Regions from separate parts of the Streptomyces sp. NPDC042638 genome, predicted to be linked through region 2. Evidence: riboswitches for the same ligand, from Rfam matches in the RefSeq annotation. Region 2 holds a riboswitch; each other region holds the start of a gene.
The links. A riboswitch is a leader RNA that binds a small molecule or an ion and turns the genes downstream of it on or off. The one in region 2 is predicted to bind cobalamin.
Positions count from the first base shown of each region.

Region 1 (4,182 bases), on a different contig from region 2:
CGCCGTTGTCGGTGCGGTAGCGCTCCAGGAGGGAGTCGGCGAGGGCCTGGCCGGTCTCCCAGGCGAGCCGGGAGGGGACGGCCTTGGGGTCGACGGAGTAGAAGTTGCGGCCGGTCGGCAGCACGTTGACCAGGCCGCGGAGCGGGGAGCCGGAGGGTCCCGCCGGGACGAAGCCGCCGGCCAGGGCGTGGACGGCGTGGTCGATCTCGGCGGTGGTCGCGGCGAGGCGGGGGACGACCTCGCGGGCGGCGAACTCCAGGATGGCGGCGACCTGTTCGCCGTGCCCGGCGGGTACGGCGGCGGGGTCCCAGCCCGCGTCCTCCATCGCCTGCACCAGAGCGCGGGCCCTCTCCTCCGCCTCGTCGGCGGTCGTGCGGGTCGCGGCCGACTCGTCCAGGCCGAGGGCCTCGCGCAGGCCGGGCAGCGCCTGGGCGCCGCCCCAGATCTGGCGGGCGCGGAGGATGGCGAGGACCAGGTTGACGCGGTCGGCGCCGGCGGGCGGGTTGCCGAGGACGTGCAGGCCGTCGCGGATCTGGGCGTCCTTGACCTCGCAGAGCCAGCCGTCGACGTGGAGGAGGAAGTCGTCGAAGCCGTCGTCGTCGGGGCGGTCGTCCAGCCCGAGGTCGTGGTCGAGGCGGGCGGCCTGGATGAGGGTCCAGATCTGGGCGCGGATGGCGGGCAGCTTGGCCGGGTCCATGGAGGAGATCTGGGCGTACTCGTCCAGGAGTTGCTCCAGGCGCGCGATGTCGCCGTAGGAGTCCGCGCGGGCCATGGGCGGGACGAGGTGGTCGACGAGGGTGGCGTGCACGCGGCGCTTGGCCTGGGTGCCCTCGCCGGGGTCGTTGACCAGGAAGGGGTAGACCAGCGGGAGGTCGCCGAGGGCGGCGTCGGGGCCGCAGGCGGCGGACAGGCCGGCGTTCTTGCCGGGCAGCCACTCCAGGTTGCCGTGCTTGCCGAGGTGGATCATCGCGTCGGCGCCGAAGCCGCCGTCGGAGACCGGGGCGGCGATCCAGCGGTAGGCGGCCAGGTAGTGGTGGGAGGGCGGCAGGTCCGGGTCGTGGTAGATGGCGATCGGGTTCTCGCCGAAGCCGCGCGGGGGCTGGATGAGGACGAGCAGGTTGCCGAAGCGCAGGGCCGCCAGGACGATGTCGCCCTCCTGGTTGCGGCTGCGGTCGACGAACATCTCCCCCGGCGCCGGGCCCCAGTGCTCCTCGACCGCCGTGCGCAGCTCCTCGGGGAGGGTGGCGAACCAGCGGCGGTAGTCGGCGGCCGGGATGCGGACCGGGTTGCGGGCCAGCTGTTCCTCGGTGAGCCAGTCCTGGTCGTGGCCGCCCGCCTCGATGAGCGCGCGGATCAGCTCGTCGCCGTCACCGGAGACCAGTCCGGGGATGTCGGCGTCGCCGAAGTCGTAGCCCTCCTCGCGCAGTCGGCGCAGCAGGGCGACGGCGCTGGCCGGGGTGTCGAGGCCCACCGCGTTGCCGATGCGGGAGTGCTTGGTGGGGTAGGCGGACAGCACGAGGGCGAGGCGCTTGTCGGCGGGCGGGATGTGGCGGAGCCGGGCGTGGCGTACGGCGATACCGGCGACGCGGGCCGCGCGCTCGGGGTCGGCGACGTAGGCGGGCAGGCCGTCGGCGTCGATCTCCTTGAAGGAGAACGGGACCGTGATCAGGCGGCCGTCGAACTCGGGGACGGCGATCTGGCTGGCCGCGTCCAGCGGGGAGACGCCCTCGTCGTTCTCCTGCCAGGCGGTGCGGGAACCGGTCAGGCACAGGGCCTGGAGGATGGGCACGTCGAGGGCGGTCAGCGCACCCGCGTCCCAGGACTCGTCGTCACCGCCGGCCGATGCCTCGGCGGGCTTGGTGCCGCCGGCCGCGAGCACCGTGGTGACGATCACGTCGGCGGTGCGCAGGGTGTCGATCAGCTCCGGCTCGGGAGCGCGCAGGGAGGCGACGTACAGGGGCAGCGGCCTGGCGCCCGCGTCCTCGACGGCGTCGCACAGGGCGTGCACGAAGGCGGTGTTGCCGCTCATGTGGTGGGCGCGGTAGTAGAGCACGGCGACGGTCGGGCCGTCCGCGGGCCGGGCCGCGCGCTCCAGGGGGCCCCAGGTGGGCGCGGGCGCGGGCGCGTCGAAGCCGTGGCCGGTGAGCAGGACCGTGTCCGACAGGAACCGGGCGAGCTGTTCCAGGTTGGCGGGGCCGCCGTGGGCGAGGTAGGCGTGGGCCTCGGCGGCGAGGCCGACGGGCACGGTGGACGCGGCCATCAACTGGGCGTCGGGGGCCTGCTCACCGCTGAGGACGACCACCGGACGCCCGTCGGCGAGCAGCAGGTCGAGGCCGTCCTGCCAGGCGCGGATGCCACCGAGGAGGCGTACGACCACGAGCTCGACGCCGTCGAGGAGGGCCGGGAGGTCGTCCAGGGGGAGCCGGGCGGGGTTGGCGAAACGGTAGGAGACCGGGCCGCCGGCGGCGCGGGCACTGAGCAGGTCGGTGTCGGACGTCGACAGGAGCAGGATCTCGCGGGCGTGCGGAGCACGCTCCCCGGACGAAGTGGGCATGCGATGCCTGGCCTTCCTCGGGGTCCGCGCCCCGGGCGGTGTGGGATGGATCTCCCCCTCGGACGAAGCCGGGGTGCGGGGGAAGGGAGTTCCTGACTCACCCGTCCGCCGTGGGCGGGTTCACAGTGGCGGGACCGCGCCGGAATCGCACCGGCTTCCTCCCCTTTTCGCCGTCGTGGCGGTTCGTGGACCAGGTGATCCACTGGGGAGCATAGTAAGGGCCACCGAAGGGAGCGCGGGACATACAGTCGGAGTGATCGTAGGTATGCTCACGGCCATGTCCGCGGCAGCTCCTCCTCCGTCGTCCCAGGCCACACCGGCCGCACGGGACCGCGGTGACGCCTGCCCTGGGACACTGCGCCTGCACGCGGCGGACGACGGGGCGCTGGCCCGTATCCGGCTTCCCGGGGGCGTGCTGTCCACCGGTCAGGCACGGGCGCTCGCCGTCGCGGCCCGGCGGCTGGGCGACGGCGACCTGCACCTGACCTCACGCGGCAACGTGCAGTTGCGCGGGCTGCCGCAGGGGTGTGGCGCGGCGCTGGCGGAGCTGCTGGACGCGGCCGGCCTGCTTCCCTCCCGGGAGCACGAGCGGGTGCGCAACGTCGTCGCTTCGCCCCTGTCCGGTCTCGACGGCGGCGGGTTCCGGGACGTACGGCCCTGGTTGACGGCCTTGGACACCTCCCTGTGCGCGAGCCGGGCCGCGGAGGGCCTTTCCGGCCGTTTTCTGTTCGCTGTGGACGACGGGCGTGGTGACATGTCCGGTCTCGGCGCCGATGTCACGGTCAGGGCGCTCGCGGACGGCGGCGCGTGGCTGGCTCCGGGCTCGGTGCGGGTGTCCGCCGAGGACGCGCCCCGGGCCGCGCTGGCGGCTGCCGAGGCGTTCCTGGAAGCGGCCCGGTCCCACGGGAAGCGCGCCTGGCGGGTGTCCGAACTCGGTGTGTCCCGGGAGGAGATGGGCCGCCTGGTCCGTGACCGCCTGGACTGCGGGGGGATCGGCCACGAGGACCACCCCGAGCCGGCCGGCGTCGCCGACGGGCCTCCCCCGGGAGCCGTCGAGGGCGCTCTGTCGGTCCACGTCCCGCTGGGACGCCTCTCGGCCCACCAGTGGGAGGAGCTGACGGACGTCGCCGGCAGCGAGCTCCGGCTGACGCCCTGGCGAGGCGTGGTCCTGCCCACGGCAGGCATGGCCACGGGAGGGGCGGCCGAGGCGCTCGCCCGTCTCGGCGCGGCCGGTCTGGTCACCGACCGCGCCTCCCCCTGGCTCCACGTGGGTGCCTGTATCGGCCGGCCCGGGTGCGCCGAGGCGCACGCCGACGTACGGGCGGACGCGGCCCGAGCGCTCGATGCCGCCGGCGATCCGGGCCTGCCCCTGTACTGGTCCGGCTGTGACCGGCGGTGCGGGCACCCACGCACCGACCATGTCGAGGTGGTCGCGGCACCGGATGGCGGTTACCGCCTGTCCGCCGCCCCGGCCGGCCCGCGACCGCGAACCGCCTTCGCAGCAGACCCTTCCCAGATACGCGCCGCCCTGGCGGCGATCACTTCATGAGCCGCAAGCCGACCGAGAGCAACGAGAAGACACCGTGACCACCCACGTCTACGAGAAGGACGGAGCGGCGATCTACCGC
Region 1 is NZ_JBEZBT010000020.1:122,404-126,585, reverse strand. It holds gene cobN (cobaltochelatase subunit CobN) at 1-2,554, opposite strand, end outside; cobalamin riboswitch at 2,617-2,773, opposite strand; gene AB0B40_RS18705 (cobalamin biosynthesis protein CobG) at 2,832-4,103, shown strand; gene AB0B40_RS18700 (precorrin-8X methylmutase) at 4,138-4,182, shown strand, end outside.
Region 1: linked by a shared signal. The riboswitch ahead of cobN (cobaltochelatase subunit CobN) and the one ahead of AB0B40_RS10925 (HoxN/HupN/NixA family nickel/cobalt transporter) in region 2 are both predicted to bind cobalamin.

Region 2 (4,182 bases):
GTGCGCGGACGCGATGCCCGCGGCGGCCAGGACCCCGAAGGCGGACAGGGCCGTGACGGTGCCGGCGCGGCGCAGAGTGGTGCGTACTGCTCGGGACATGGGTGGTCGGTCTCCGTGGCTGAAAGGAGTGTGCGGGGGTCAGATCGGATACCAGGTCCCCGGCGGCGGACCGCGCCGCTGGACCGCGTGCCGCAGGAGGACACGCCGCACCCGCCACGGTTCCCCGCCGCGAGGGCCTGTCCGACAATTCCCGTCGTCCGGCACGAACGGGCACCCGCCGCTCACCCGCCACCAGGCCGTCAGGCCCGGAACCAGCACGGCGGTTCGGCGCAGCAGCGACCACAGCGCGGCCTCCCCGCGCCGCAACCACCAGCTCAGCACGAGTGCCGCACCGGCATGAGCGGCGGTGGCGTGCGGGGTCAGGGCGTGGGTGGAGGCCATGCGCATGCCGTGCATGACCATCGTGGTGTGCGGCCCTGCGGCGCCGAACACGAGGTGCAGTCCGCCCTGGGCGGTGAGCGTCCCGCCGCCGATGGCCGCGAGCGACCGCTCCCGGCCGCCCAGCAGATACCCGGCCGCGAAGACCGGCACGAGTCCGGTGACCTGCGCGTGCACGGGAGGTGTCATACCGGTCGCCAGCGTGTGTCCCCCGGCGGCGAGCAGCACGCACAGCGCGGCGAACACCGCCGCGCGCAGGCTCCGTACCGCCGGGGACGCACTCACGCCCCGATGCTGCCATGCGACCGAGGGACCTCCTCGACCTGTCGGGGGTCAGCCCCCCTCGCCCAGACGGGCGCCCCACCTCTGCTCCACCCTGGCCAGCCGCCAGTACGCGAGCGCCGCCGCCCACACGACCACGAACAGGCCGACGATGATGTAGCCCACGTTGTCCAGGTCCAGCCCGGAGATCCAGCCGGTCACCGCGTCGCGCAGATCGAGCTTCTCATGCAGCACCCCGACCAGTTCGATGGTGCCGATCAGGAAGGCGACGGCGATGGACAGGCCGGTGATGGTGAGGTTGTAGAAGACCTTGCGCACCGGGTTGGAGAACGCCCACTGGTAGGCGAAGTTCATGAAGGTGCCGTCGAGCGTGTCGAACAGGCTCATCCCCGCGGCGAACAACAGCGGCAGGCACAGGATCGCGTACCACGGCAGCCCGGCCGCGGCACCGCTGCCCGCCATCACCATCAGGGTGACCTCGGTCGCGGTGTCGAAGCCGAGACCGAACAGGAAGCCCAGCGGGAACATCTGTCCGGGCCGGGTGATCGACCTGGTGAAGCGGCCCAGGACACGGCTCATGAACCCGCGGGAGTCCAGGTGCCGTTCCAGAGCGGCCTCGTCGTACGTACCCGACCGCATCGCCCTGAAGACCCGCAGAATGCCGGCGAGCGCCACGAGGTTGAGTGCCGCGATGAGGTAGAGGAAGGTCCCGGAGACAGTCGTGCCGACGACACCGAGCGTCTGGTGGGTGCGGGAGTCGTCGTTCAGCAGCGTGCCGGCGAGCTGTGCGCCTCCCGCGACCAGGGCCGCCATGGCGACCACCACGCTGGAGTGACCGAGCGCGAACCAGAAGCCGACCGACACCGGCCGCTTGCCGTCGGCCATCAGCTTGCGGGTGGTGTTGTCGATCGCCGCGATGTGATCGGCGTCGAACGCGTGCCGCATGCCCAGCGTGTACGCGGTCACCCCGAGGCCGATGCCGAACGCCTTGGAACCGACCTCGTAGTGCCCCGGCACGACCAGCAGGAACAGGATGCCGAACGCCACGACGTGCAGCGCGGCGATCACCGCCAGCAGCCCGGCGGTACGGACGGTGTCCTCGCGCCTCCAGCGGAAGTGTGCGGACTCGGTGGGCAGGGTCATACGGTCACGCTCCAGCACCTCGTGGATCACCTCGTGAAGTGCCGTGGCCGGTCTCCTGGCTTACGGTGCGTGCGTGTCCGTCCCGGCCTTCCCGTCCGCCGGGCGGCGGACAGTGACCGTGCACAACTGGGACGGATACTCCCCGATCACAGTGGCGAGGGCCGCTCCGGTCTGAACCCCGCGAAGGGCTGTCACCGGTCTTCCCGAACACCACGGCCTGCCCACCGTACGGGTTGTCGCTGAGACCTGCACAGCTGCGCCGCCACGCAGGTATCCAAGATCACAGCGGCCGTGCGCCGCGCGGCAGACAGGTCCCCTGCCCGTATGTCGCACGTGGCGACCGCGACCGGCCTGAGCGATGTCACCGTGTTCCCACCCCGCAGGGCAGGTCCGAAACGGGAGCCGTCCCCCGAACTCCGGTCACCTCGATCCGTACGTAGTCGTGGCCGATGCCCGCCTGGTTCCCAGTGCTGGGCCGATGGCCTGGTGAGGCGCGTCGCACACCGCAGGCACCACGGAGAGACCGGGCGAGGCTGCTAGCTTCGCGCACCTGGTTCGAGGGCAATGCCGGGATCACCGGCGGGTGCGGAGGCGGCGGTGGCGAAGAGGAACGGATCTCCCGAGAAGGCGGCCGGTGTTCCTGTTCGGCGTCGCAGCCTCTTGGCATCGGCTGCGCTGGCAGCGGGCCCACCGGTCTCGGTGGCCGCTTGCACCCACAGCCCCGGACATTCGGACCCCGAACGGTACGCCCGACCGCAACACGGGACCGTTGCCCGCCTGGTCGCCGTCCCGGAGAAGAACCGCGGCGTCGACTGGCTCAGATCGGCCCTCCAGGTGGCCGTGGAAATCGAGTTCTCCACCATCCCGCCCTATCTGTGCGGCTGGTGGTCCATCAGGAACCGCAAGTGCGATGCCGCCCGGCTGATCCGGCGCATCGTATCCGACGAGATGTACCACCTCGGCATCGTCTGCAATCTGCTGGCGGGGCTGGGAGGCCGGCCGCGGATCAAGGAGTCGGCACCGGTCTACCCGGGTCCGTTGCCGGGCGGGGTGCATCCAGGGGTCAACGTGTACCTGTCGGGCTTGACCAAGACACTCGTGCGGGACGTGATGATGGCCATCGAGGCGCCCGCGGCACCCTTGACCGGCAGCACGCGTGACCCCCTCAGCATCGGCCACTTCTACGACGAACTGCTCAAGGCGTTCCGGGTGGTGGCACCCGACCTGTCCGCCGACCGGCAGATGCACGAACGCATCGGCGAGGACACACTCAGACCGGCCAGGACCCTTGAGGACATCGAGCGCTCGATCGAGATCGTCAAGGACCAGGGGGAAGGCACCTCCGTCTCCCCGGCCGACGGCATGGGCGACGGCCACATGGCGCACTACTACGCCTTCGCCGAGATCTACCACGGCCGACAACTGCGTGAGACCGGCGGCAAGTGGCGGTTCACCGGAACGCCCGTCCCCTTCCCCGACACACGGCCCATGGCCATGGTCCCGGCGGGCGGCTGGGACCGGCCGCCCGCCGTGGCCCGGCGGCTCCTGGACGACTTCGACACCACCTACACCGCGGTTCTGGAAGCGCTCGACACGGCGTGGGGCGAAGGCGACCCCCACAGTCTCAGGACGGCTGTACGTCGTATGCGCAGACTGGAGACTCCCGCCGTGGAGCTGATGGAGATGCCCGTCACCGGCGCCAAGGAGACCTACGGCCCTCAGTTCCGCCCCCGCGGATGACCCGCGCCGTTCGGGTAGTTCGCGTGCCGTGTCCTACGGATCGGCCGTACGAAGCATGTCGTGACCGCTGTTGATGTCGGTCCTGAGCTGGTCGAGTCGCGCATGCGGCAGGAGACGCCGGCTCAGAGATCGAACGCCTCACGCACACCACCGGACGGCGTCCAGTCGAGGATCCCTCCCTGGAACCTGCTGGACCGGCGTTCAGGCGATCCGCCCTCGTCCGTGATCGGATAGCCGAACTTGCTGCGCTCCCACCCGTGCTGTGCCCAGTAGTCACGGATGGCCCCGTGCACCTCGTGTGCGCCGGTGTCCGGGGCCCAGTAGATCGACCCGTTCTCGAAGTGATTGAAGCGCCCGATGCCGTCCGGCGTGCCGGTCTCATCCGTGACCGGGTAACCGAGGAAGCTCTCGGGCCCGCCGAACTGCGCGTAGTGCACCCGGATCGCACCGTGCACCTCGTGCGCGCCGGTCTGCGGCGACCACTCGATCGTTCCGTTCTGGAAATCGCGTGAGCGACCCCGCCCGTCAGGGTTGGGCCCCTCGTCGATGCCGCCGCCGGCGTCCACCGGAGGGCCGATC
Region 2 is NZ_JBEZBT010000009.1:135,513-139,694, forward strand. It holds gene AB0B40_RS10915 (YcnI family protein) at 1-99, opposite strand, end outside; gene AB0B40_RS10920 (hypothetical protein) at 139-723, opposite strand; gene AB0B40_RS10925 (HoxN/HupN/NixA family nickel/cobalt transporter) at 772-1,863, opposite strand; cobalamin riboswitch at 1,891-2,093, opposite strand; gene AB0B40_RS10930 (ferritin-like protein) at 2,704-3,603, shown strand; gene AB0B40_RS10935 (hypothetical protein) at 3,726-4,182, opposite strand, start outside.

Region 3 (4,182 bases), on a different contig from region 2:
CCGGCAGGAACTCGTACGCCAGCCCGATCACGACGGCGAACGCGGCCACCGCGACCACGGTCGCCCACCAGTTGCCCAGGCCGGGCGCCAGCCACTTGCCCAGAAGTGTGGCGGCGACGGCGAGAAGGACGCTGAGCACCATCATCAGGAAGTACAGGGTGGTCCGCTTGCCGATGGTGTCGGGCTCGCCGACCGACGGCGGGTTGGCCGGGTACTTCAGGAACGGCACGACGTAGACGGCGAGAAGGGCGCAGCCCGACAGCAGCAGCGCCGTGGCGCGCGGGCCGAACCGCCCGACGCGGCCCAGCGCGAAGCAGAAGGCGAGCGCGGCGACACCGCCGAAGGCGACCCCGTAGACCAGGACGCCGGTGGCGAGGCCGGCGGTGGACTGCAGGGAGCGGGAGACGACCTCCATCTCATGTTCGTGGGAGTGGGCGTCCTCGAAGCTGATCGCCTTGTCCACGCTCGGCTCGCCGAGGAGATAGGCCGCGATCAGGGCGAGCACGCCGGCCGCGAGGCCGGCGAGCATGCCCCGCACGAGGAGGTTCCGTACGGTTGCGGAGTTCATGGTGGAGCGGGTTCCCCTCGCGTCAGTGGCAGGGGAAGCCGAGCAGATGGCGGGCGTCGTGGACCCACTCGTGGACGTCCGTGCCGTTGAACACGGAGGTGGCGCCCTGCTCGGCGCCGACGAAGTAGAGCAGGATCAGCATGAGGACGCCGAAGAACACCGCCCAGGGAGCTATCGCCTTCAGCGGCAGCTTGGCGGGAACGGCGGGGGTGGCTGTCGGCTGGGCGACGGTCTGCGCCATGGCAGGACCTCCTCTGGGAGTTCGCGTCCCATCTCGGTGGTGCACAGGACGACGGCCACGGGTCTGACTCACGAAGCGCCCAGGGGACGCCTCGCACACAGTGGCGCGACCGTGCCGGGTTCTCACCGGCTTCCGTCTCGCCGTCGTCGATATCGGACAGACCGTACCGCGCGACCGGCACATGGCCAAGACCGCGTCCTCCCGCGGTGATCTTCCTCTCGCGGCGGACGGTCCCGGTGTCCGCGCGCCGGCGGCGGAACTCGCGGACCGTCCACCGCAAGGGGGGCCCACGCCCTCCTTCCGGCCGGCGGTCCCGAACACGGCGCGACAGCAGCGCCGTTCGAGGCGGACACCCCCCGCGTGCACGGTCCCGAAGAGCCGCCCGACCGCCTCCTTCGCGGTCATCGCCGTCGGCGCCTCATCGACGTCATCGCCGTCATCGCCGTGGGCACCTCATCGCCGTCATCGCCGTCGGCGCCGTCGGCATCCCGCGACGCTCCCGGCGACGGCCGGCGCCCCGACGGCCGGACCGCGGCCGTCGGTCTCCTCGCCGGCACGGGCCTCAGGGCTCCGCACGGCGCCGCGGCGGCGTGAAGGCGTACAGGTCGAGGATGTCGGGCCGGGAGGCCACGCCCGGGCCGCCGGCCCGCACCCAGGTGACGATGTCCTCAGTGGCCTCGGCGTCGTTGACGAGCCCGAGCCAGACGGGCCGCGCACCGGCGGCCCGGCCCGCGGCGGAGGGCTGTACGACGATGACGTTGGCCTGGTCGCACACGTCGAGGCACTCGGATACGCGCACCGGCACCGCCGCCCGTAGCCGCGCGGTCTGCGCGGCGTGGTCGACCCCGGTCACCTTCGGGCTGCCACAGCAGCAGTCCCGGCACACGACGACCCGGCACGGCGCCGGACCACCGCCCGGCACGCCCCCGCCCGGTCCCTCTTCCGTCGGCCGCTCGGCCACGCCGCACCACTCCCCTCCCGGGGAGATCCGCCCCGGTGTTCCGTGAGGAGGCGACCGCGTGAGTCTCCTGGCTCCCGGGTCGCCGCTCGTCCCGCCTTCCCACCCCGGTCGGGGCGGTGGCCTGGTGGAGCTCGCTCACCGGTCACAGTGGCGGGACCGCGCCGGATTCACACCGGCTTCCTCGGACCGCCGTCGCCTTATGTCGCCGGTCATCATTTCATCAGCCCGCGCCGCGCCATCACGCTCCCTCAGCGGAAGAAGACGACCGACCGGAGCTTCGGGCAGCCGCACAGCACCAGCACGCCGTCCCCCGGCCCGAGGCCCGCCGCGTCACTCGAACGGGTCAGACGCGCGGACTCGTCCGGGCACCCCCGCCGGCGTCCGGCCGCCAGGGCGGCGGCACAGGCCGGGACTCACCCGAAATGACCAATCCGGGCAGGCGCAACCCTTGTCGCCACTGGCCCCTCCCCCATTCGGAGTTGCAGCCGTACGGGCGACATGAGTCCGTGGGAGTCGTGTCCCACCGGATCTCACTTCAGGAGGAGACATGGGCACCAACCACCAGGGCCAGACGGCCGAAAAGCTGAGCGTCGTCTTCGCGGTCCGCGTGATCGAGGGCGGCGAGCAGGGATTCCTGGATCTGTACGAACAGCTCCGGAAGTCCGTGGCCGGCACCCCCGGCCACATCGTCGAGCGGCTGGGAGCACCCGCCGACGACTCCCGTCAGTGGGTCATCACCAGCGAATGGCGGACGGCCGAGGACTTCTTCGCCTGGCAGCAGAGCGAGGAGCACCGCGAGCTGGTGGCCCCGCTGCGCCAGTGGGTCGACCAGAGGCAGTCGATGCGGTTCCACGTGATCAAGGAGACGAAGGGGGTGGCGTCGTGACGCGGACCAGCCACGGCCCCGTCGCCGTACTCGGCCTCGGCGCCATGGGCGCCGGGCTGGCCGTACGCCTTCTCGACCAGGGCATACCGGTCCGGGTCTGGAACCGTAGCGCGGACCGGACCGCACCGCTCGCCGAGGCGGGCGCCTACGTCGCCGCCGACCCCGCCGACGCCGTCGCGGGTACGAGCGCCGCCATCTGCGCCGTCGCCGACGGCGAAGCCCTCGGCAGCGTACTGCGCGGACCCGGCGGCGCGCTGACCAAGGGCGCCTACCCCGGCGTCCTGCTCTGCGCCAGCACCGTCGCCCCCGAGGAGGTCGTGCAGATCGCCGGGGACGTCCCCCAGATCCTGGACATGGGCATGCTCGGCAACCGCGACCACGCCCGCGACGGGGAACTGCGGCTCTTCGTCGGCGGCGAGCAGCAGGCGTTCGACGCCGCCCGGCCACTGCTGCAGACGCTGGGCAAGGAAGTCGTCCATCTGGGCGCACTCGGCTCCGGCATGCGGATGAAACTGCTCCTCAACCTGCTGATGGGTATCGAGGTGCAGGCGCTGGCCGAGGCGACCGAGCTGGCGAGCGCCTGCGGGCTCGACCGGCAGCAGGTCCTCAAGACCATCGCCGGCAGCGGTTTCGCCTCGCCGGTCATGGCGTTCAAGTCCCGGCGCCTGGCCTCCGCCCGCTTCGACGAGCCGGACTTCCGGCTGCGGCTGATGGCGAAAGACCTCATGCTCGCTACCAAGCAGGCAGCAGCAGTCGGCCTGAGCCTGCCGCTGGCGACCGCCGCGGCGGAGACCCACGTCCGCGCCACCGAGCAAGGACTGGGCGACCAGGACTGTGCCGCGGTCACCCGCGCACTCGCACCGAAACCGGGAACCGATACGTGATCATCGACATCCACGGGCACCTGTCCCCACCGGAAGCGGCCAAGCGCTTCCCCATGCCCCCGAGCCTGACCGACGTGGACGGCATGCTCGCCGCCCGCGCCGCGGCCGGCATCGACCTCACCATCATCGGCAGCCCGGTCGGGGCAGGCGCGATGGCACGGGTGCCGGGCGTCGACAACTACGCCCAGCCCCGCGACCGGCTGCGCGGCTTCCACGCCTGGATGTCGGGCCTGATCCGCAAGTTCCCGGACCAGTTGCGCGGGTACGTCTACGCCAACCCGTTCGGGGACGACGACCACCTCGAAGGGGTGCGCGAGACCCTGGCGGACCCGGCCTTCGTCGGTCTGATCACCACGTCCAGCGTCCACGGGGAGCTGCTCGGCTCCCCACGCGCCGACTCCTTCTTCGCGCTGGCCGCGGAGGCGGAGGTGCCGGTCCTGGTGCACGCGCCGGCCGAACCGGTCGGCACGGAACGGGTGGACGGGATCGGTTTCGTCGAGCAGATCGGCCGCTTCGGCGACGTCACGATGGGCATGGCCATGATCGCGTTCGCGGGATGGCTGGACAAGTACCCGGGTCTGCGACTGATCGGCGCGACCGGCGGCTGTTGCCTCCGTTGTCGTTCCGCAGGCAATCAGATCG
Region 3 is NZ_JBEZBT010000073.1:20-4,201, reverse strand. It holds gene AB0B40_RS34590 (CbtA family protein) at 1-568, opposite strand, end outside; gene AB0B40_RS34585 (CbtB-domain containing protein) at 591-809, opposite strand; cobalamin riboswitch at 846-989, opposite strand; partial or broken gene AB0B40_RS34580 (enoyl-CoA hydratase) at 1,098-1,223, opposite strand; gene AB0B40_RS34575 ((2Fe-2S) ferredoxin domain-containing protein) at 1,372-1,731, opposite strand; cobalamin riboswitch at 1,831-1,953, opposite strand; gene AB0B40_RS34570 (antibiotic biosynthesis monooxygenase family protein) at 2,318-2,656, shown strand; gene AB0B40_RS34565 (NAD(P)-dependent oxidoreductase) at 2,653-3,540, shown strand; partial or broken gene AB0B40_RS34560 (amidohydrolase family protein) at 3,537-4,182, shown strand, end outside.
Region 3: linked by a shared signal. The riboswitch ahead of AB0B40_RS34575 ((2Fe-2S) ferredoxin domain-containing protein) and the one ahead of AB0B40_RS10925 (HoxN/HupN/NixA family nickel/cobalt transporter) in region 2 are both predicted to bind cobalamin.

Region 4 (4,182 bases), on a different contig from region 2:
GAAGAAGGAGGCGAAGACACCCCCGCGGTCGATGTCGCCGACCACGAGCACGGGCAGCCGCGCGCCCCGGGCGACGCCCATGTTGACGATGTCGGTCCGCCGCAGGTTGATCTCGGCCGGACTTCCCGCCCCCTCGCAGATCACCGCGTCATACGTGCCCCGCAACTCGGCCAGGCAGTCCAGCACCGTGCCGAGCAGCCGCTGCTGGCGCCCGCCGTGGTACCCGCGCGCGCTCAGCTCGCCCACCGGCTTGCCCAGCAGCACGACCTGGCTGCTCTGCTCGCCGCCGGGCTTGAGCAGCACCGGGTTCATCAGCGTGGTCGGCTCGATCCGGCAGGCCTGTGCCTGCATGGCCTGGGCGCGGCCGATCTCCGCGCCCTCCCGGGTGACGAACGAGTTGAGGGACATGTTCTGCGCCTTGAACGGCGCCACCTTCACGCCCTGGCGTACCAGCCAGCGGCAGATACCGGCCGTCACGACGCTCTTGCCGGCGTCGGAGGTGGTGCCGGCGACGAGGAGACCACCGTTCACTTCCCGCGTCCCTTCCACAGTGCGCGCGCGGCGACCGTGGCGCCGAGCGCGAGCAGGCCGACGCGGCGGGAGAGCCGTACGGCCCGGTCGATGTCGGCGGCCCGGACGGGCCGTCCGGTGGCGCCGTTGAGCACGGGGCGGTGTTCGACCCGCCCGCCGTAGGAGAGCGTCCCGCCCAGCCGGACGCCGAGGGCACCGGCGAAGGACGCCTCCACCGGACCGGCGTTGGGGCTCGGGTGCCTGTGCGCGTCGGCCCTCCAGGCGCGCAGGGCGCCCCGGGGGTCGGGTCCGGCCGCGGCGGCGAGTACGGCGGTCAGCCGGGCCCCCGGCCAGCCGGCGACGTCGTCGAGGCGGGCGGAGGCCCAGCCGTAGCGGCGGTGGCGGGGTGACTTGTGGCCCACCATGGCGTCCAGGGTGTTGACCGCACGGAACCCGAGGAGCCCCGGCACCCCGGCCACGGCGCCCCAGACCAGGGCGCCGACGACGGCGTCGGAGGTGTTCTCGGCGACCGACTCGACCACGGCCCGGGCGATGCCGTCGGCGTCCAGCGTCTGAGGGTCCCGGCCGCACAGATGGGGCAGCCGGGCCCGGGCCGCCTCGATGTCGCCGGCCTCCAGGGCGCGGCCGACGGTGCGGGCCTCCCGGGCCAGCGAGGTGCCGCCGACGACGGCCCAGGTGGCGACGGCGGTCAGCGCGAGGGATGCGGCGGGGGAGGGGCGTACGGCGCGTACGGCCAGCGCGCCGAGCGCGGCGGCGCCGCCGGCGCACACGGTGGTGTGCAGGGCGCCCCAGCCGCGGTGGTCGTGCCACAGGGCGCCTTCCACGGCTCCGGCCGCCCGGCCGAAGGCGGCGACCGGGTGCCCGCGGCGCGGATCGCCGAGGAGCAGGTCGCCGAGGACGCCGGCGGCGGCACCGTACGCGTACGTGCGATCGGCACCCACCGGCTCAGCCGGCCGTGGGCACAGGAGCGGTCCTGGAAGGGGTCCTTGGGCAGCCGGGCATGGCGATCTGTGTCCTCACTCAGGGTGTCCGCGCCCTGGTTCGACGTGAATCGGCGGTGAGAGTTCCTGGCTCCCGGGGGTTCTTCCCCGGTGACAGTGGCGGGACCGCGCCGGAATCGCACCGGCTTCCTCTCCTGCCGCCGTACATGGCCTGGGCAGTCCACCACGCGCCCGGAACGGCCGTCAACCTGCCGTTGACCTGCGTGGGGAGAGTGTGCCGATCCCCACATCCCGGGGCGTGCGGGCATGCCTGAGGCTCCCCTCCGTAACGGGCCGGAGGGGAGCCTCGGGGGTGCTCGGGCAGGGCGTGGCCCGCTGGGCGTGGGCGGTCCGGGTCACGCCCTGGGGGCGGGCCGGTCCGGGTCAGGCCCTGGGGGGTGGGTCAGGCCTTGGCCACGATCAGGTAGATGCCGTAGGCCACGGCCGCCGCGCAGGCCGCGAAGCAGACGTAGGCGCCGGTGACGGCGAGGCCGGCGGAGCCGCCCTGGGCCGTGGCCCTCTCGCGCCGGGCCAGACCGTTGACACCGAGGGTGAACAGGGCCACCAGGCCCACCGTGAACACGAGGCTGACGCCGAAGACGGAGCCGATGGCCGCCCAGTCGATCTTCATGGGGTTGCTTCCTTCAGTAACCGGGTGCTCGGGGTCAGACCGTGGCGGCCGGCGGGGTGGCGGGAGCCGGCTCGGCGGCCGGGGCGGGGATCGTGGCCGTCAGGTCCTCGGTTACCGTGCCCGCGGGCGGCGGGATGACGGCGGCGATGGCGGTGGTGACCACACCGGCCGGTTCCGTGGTCTCGGCGACGACGCTGGTGTGGTCCACGACCTCGCGGCGGGAGATCTTCCAGATCGTGGCGCTCGCGGCGACCAGGAGGACGGCGACCACGGCGGTACCCCAGTCGCCCAGGCCGGTGACGGACTCGGCGCCCGCGCCGACCAGCGCGGCGGCCGGGAGGGTGAGCACCCAGGCGACGATCATGCGGGTCGCGGTGGACCAGCGGACCACACCGCCCTTGCGGCCGAGGCCCGCGCCCATCACCGAGCCGGAGACGACATGGGTGGTGGAGAGGGAGAAACCGAGGTGGGAGGAGGCCAGGATGGCGGTCGCGGCGCTCGTCTGGGCGGCGAAGCCCTGGCGCGGCTCCAGGTCGGTCAGGCCTGTGCCCATGGTGCGGATGATGCGCCAGCCGCCGATGTAGGTGCCGAGCGCGATGGCCAGGCCCGCGGAGAGGATCACCCAGGTGGGAGGGTTCGAGCCGGGGGCGATCGCGCCGCCCGCGATCAGGGCGAGGGTGATGATGCCCATCGTCTTCTGGGCGTCGTTGGTGCCGTGCGCGAGCGAGACCAGGCCGGCGGAGGCGATCTGGCCGGCGCGGTAGCCCTTGCGGGTGGCGTCGCCCTCGGCCTTGTCGCCGATGCCGTAGGAGAAGCGGGTGGCCAGCATCGAGGCGAGGCCCGCCACGAGCGGCGCGGCCACCGCCGGCAGCAGCACCTTGGTGACCAGGACCTCACCGTGCACGGCGCCGAAGCCGGCGGAGGCGACGGTGGCGCCGACCAGGCCGCCCATCAGGGCGTGCGAGGAACTGGAGGGAAGGCCCACCAGCCAGGTCAGCAGGTTCCAGAGGATCGCGCCGACCAGGGCGGCGAAGATGACCTCGGGACGGATGCCGGTCTCGTCGACGAGACCCTTGGAGATCGTGTTCGCGACCTCCACGGAGAGGAAGGCGCCCACAAGATTGAGTACGGCGGACATGGCCACCGCGATCTTGGGCTTCAGGGCGCCTGTGGAGATGGTGGTGGCCATCGCATTCGCGGTGTCGTGGAAACCGTTCGTGAAATCAAACGCGAGAGCGGTTACCACCACAATCGCGAGGATCAGCGAGAAGCTTTCCATTTACCCAGGCAATCGTTCGAGGTCGTTGGCGCGATGACCGTAGGCAACCTGGGTGAACGGAAGATGAACTGAGGCGGGCGTAGTGGTGTCTCTGACGCGGGGTCCGGGTTCCGTTTCGCTCCGTCGGGCCAGACGCCCCTTGGCTACCGGCCCCGCGCGAAGATCCGCAGCCGGCTCAACGACCCGTTGAAGAGATTCTGGTCACCCGGCAGCGCGCCCCGGGTGTCGTACTGCCAGAACGTCCAGTACCGCCAGCCGCCGGGCAGCGCTCCCGGCCGCGAGGTGCCGTGCCGGGCGATCCACAGCGGGTGGCTCTGAGAGAACGCTCGGCTGTTGCCGGTGCACAGCTTCCACCACTGGGTCGTGGTGTAGATCACCGGACGGCGGCCGGTCTCCCGCTTGATCTCGTCGCTGAACGACCGGATCCACCCCACCATCCGCGCCTTGCCCAGCCCGTAGCACTTTCGCGAGGTGTTGTACGGGTTGTACTCGATGTCGAGCGCGGGCGGCAGCGTCCAGCCGTCCGCCCGCCAGCCGCCGCCGTGCCGTACGAAGTACGCGGCCTGCTTGGCGCCGGAGGACCGGTCCGGGAGGGCGAAGTGGTACGCGCCCCGGAGCAGTCCGGCGTTGCGTGCGCCGGTGTACTGCCCGGAGAAATAGGGGTTGCGGTAGTTCGTGGACTCGGTCGCCTTGATGTAGACGAACCGCGCACCGTTCGCCCGGGCGGCGGTCCAGTTCACGCGCTTCTGGTGGGAGGAGAC
Region 4 is NZ_JBEZBT010000002.1:284,629-288,810, forward strand. It holds gene AB0B40_RS02910 (cobyric acid synthase) at 1-531, opposite strand, end outside; gene AB0B40_RS02915 (cobalamin biosynthesis protein) at 528-1,472, opposite strand; cobalamin riboswitch at 1,570-1,712, opposite strand; gene AB0B40_RS02920 (hypothetical protein) at 1,915-2,142, opposite strand; gene AB0B40_RS02925 (inorganic phosphate transporter) at 2,177-3,421, opposite strand; gene AB0B40_RS02930 (lysozyme) at 3,565-4,182, opposite strand, start outside.
Region 4: linked by a shared signal. The riboswitch ahead of AB0B40_RS02915 (cobalamin biosynthesis protein) and the one ahead of AB0B40_RS10925 (HoxN/HupN/NixA family nickel/cobalt transporter) in region 2 are both predicted to bind cobalamin.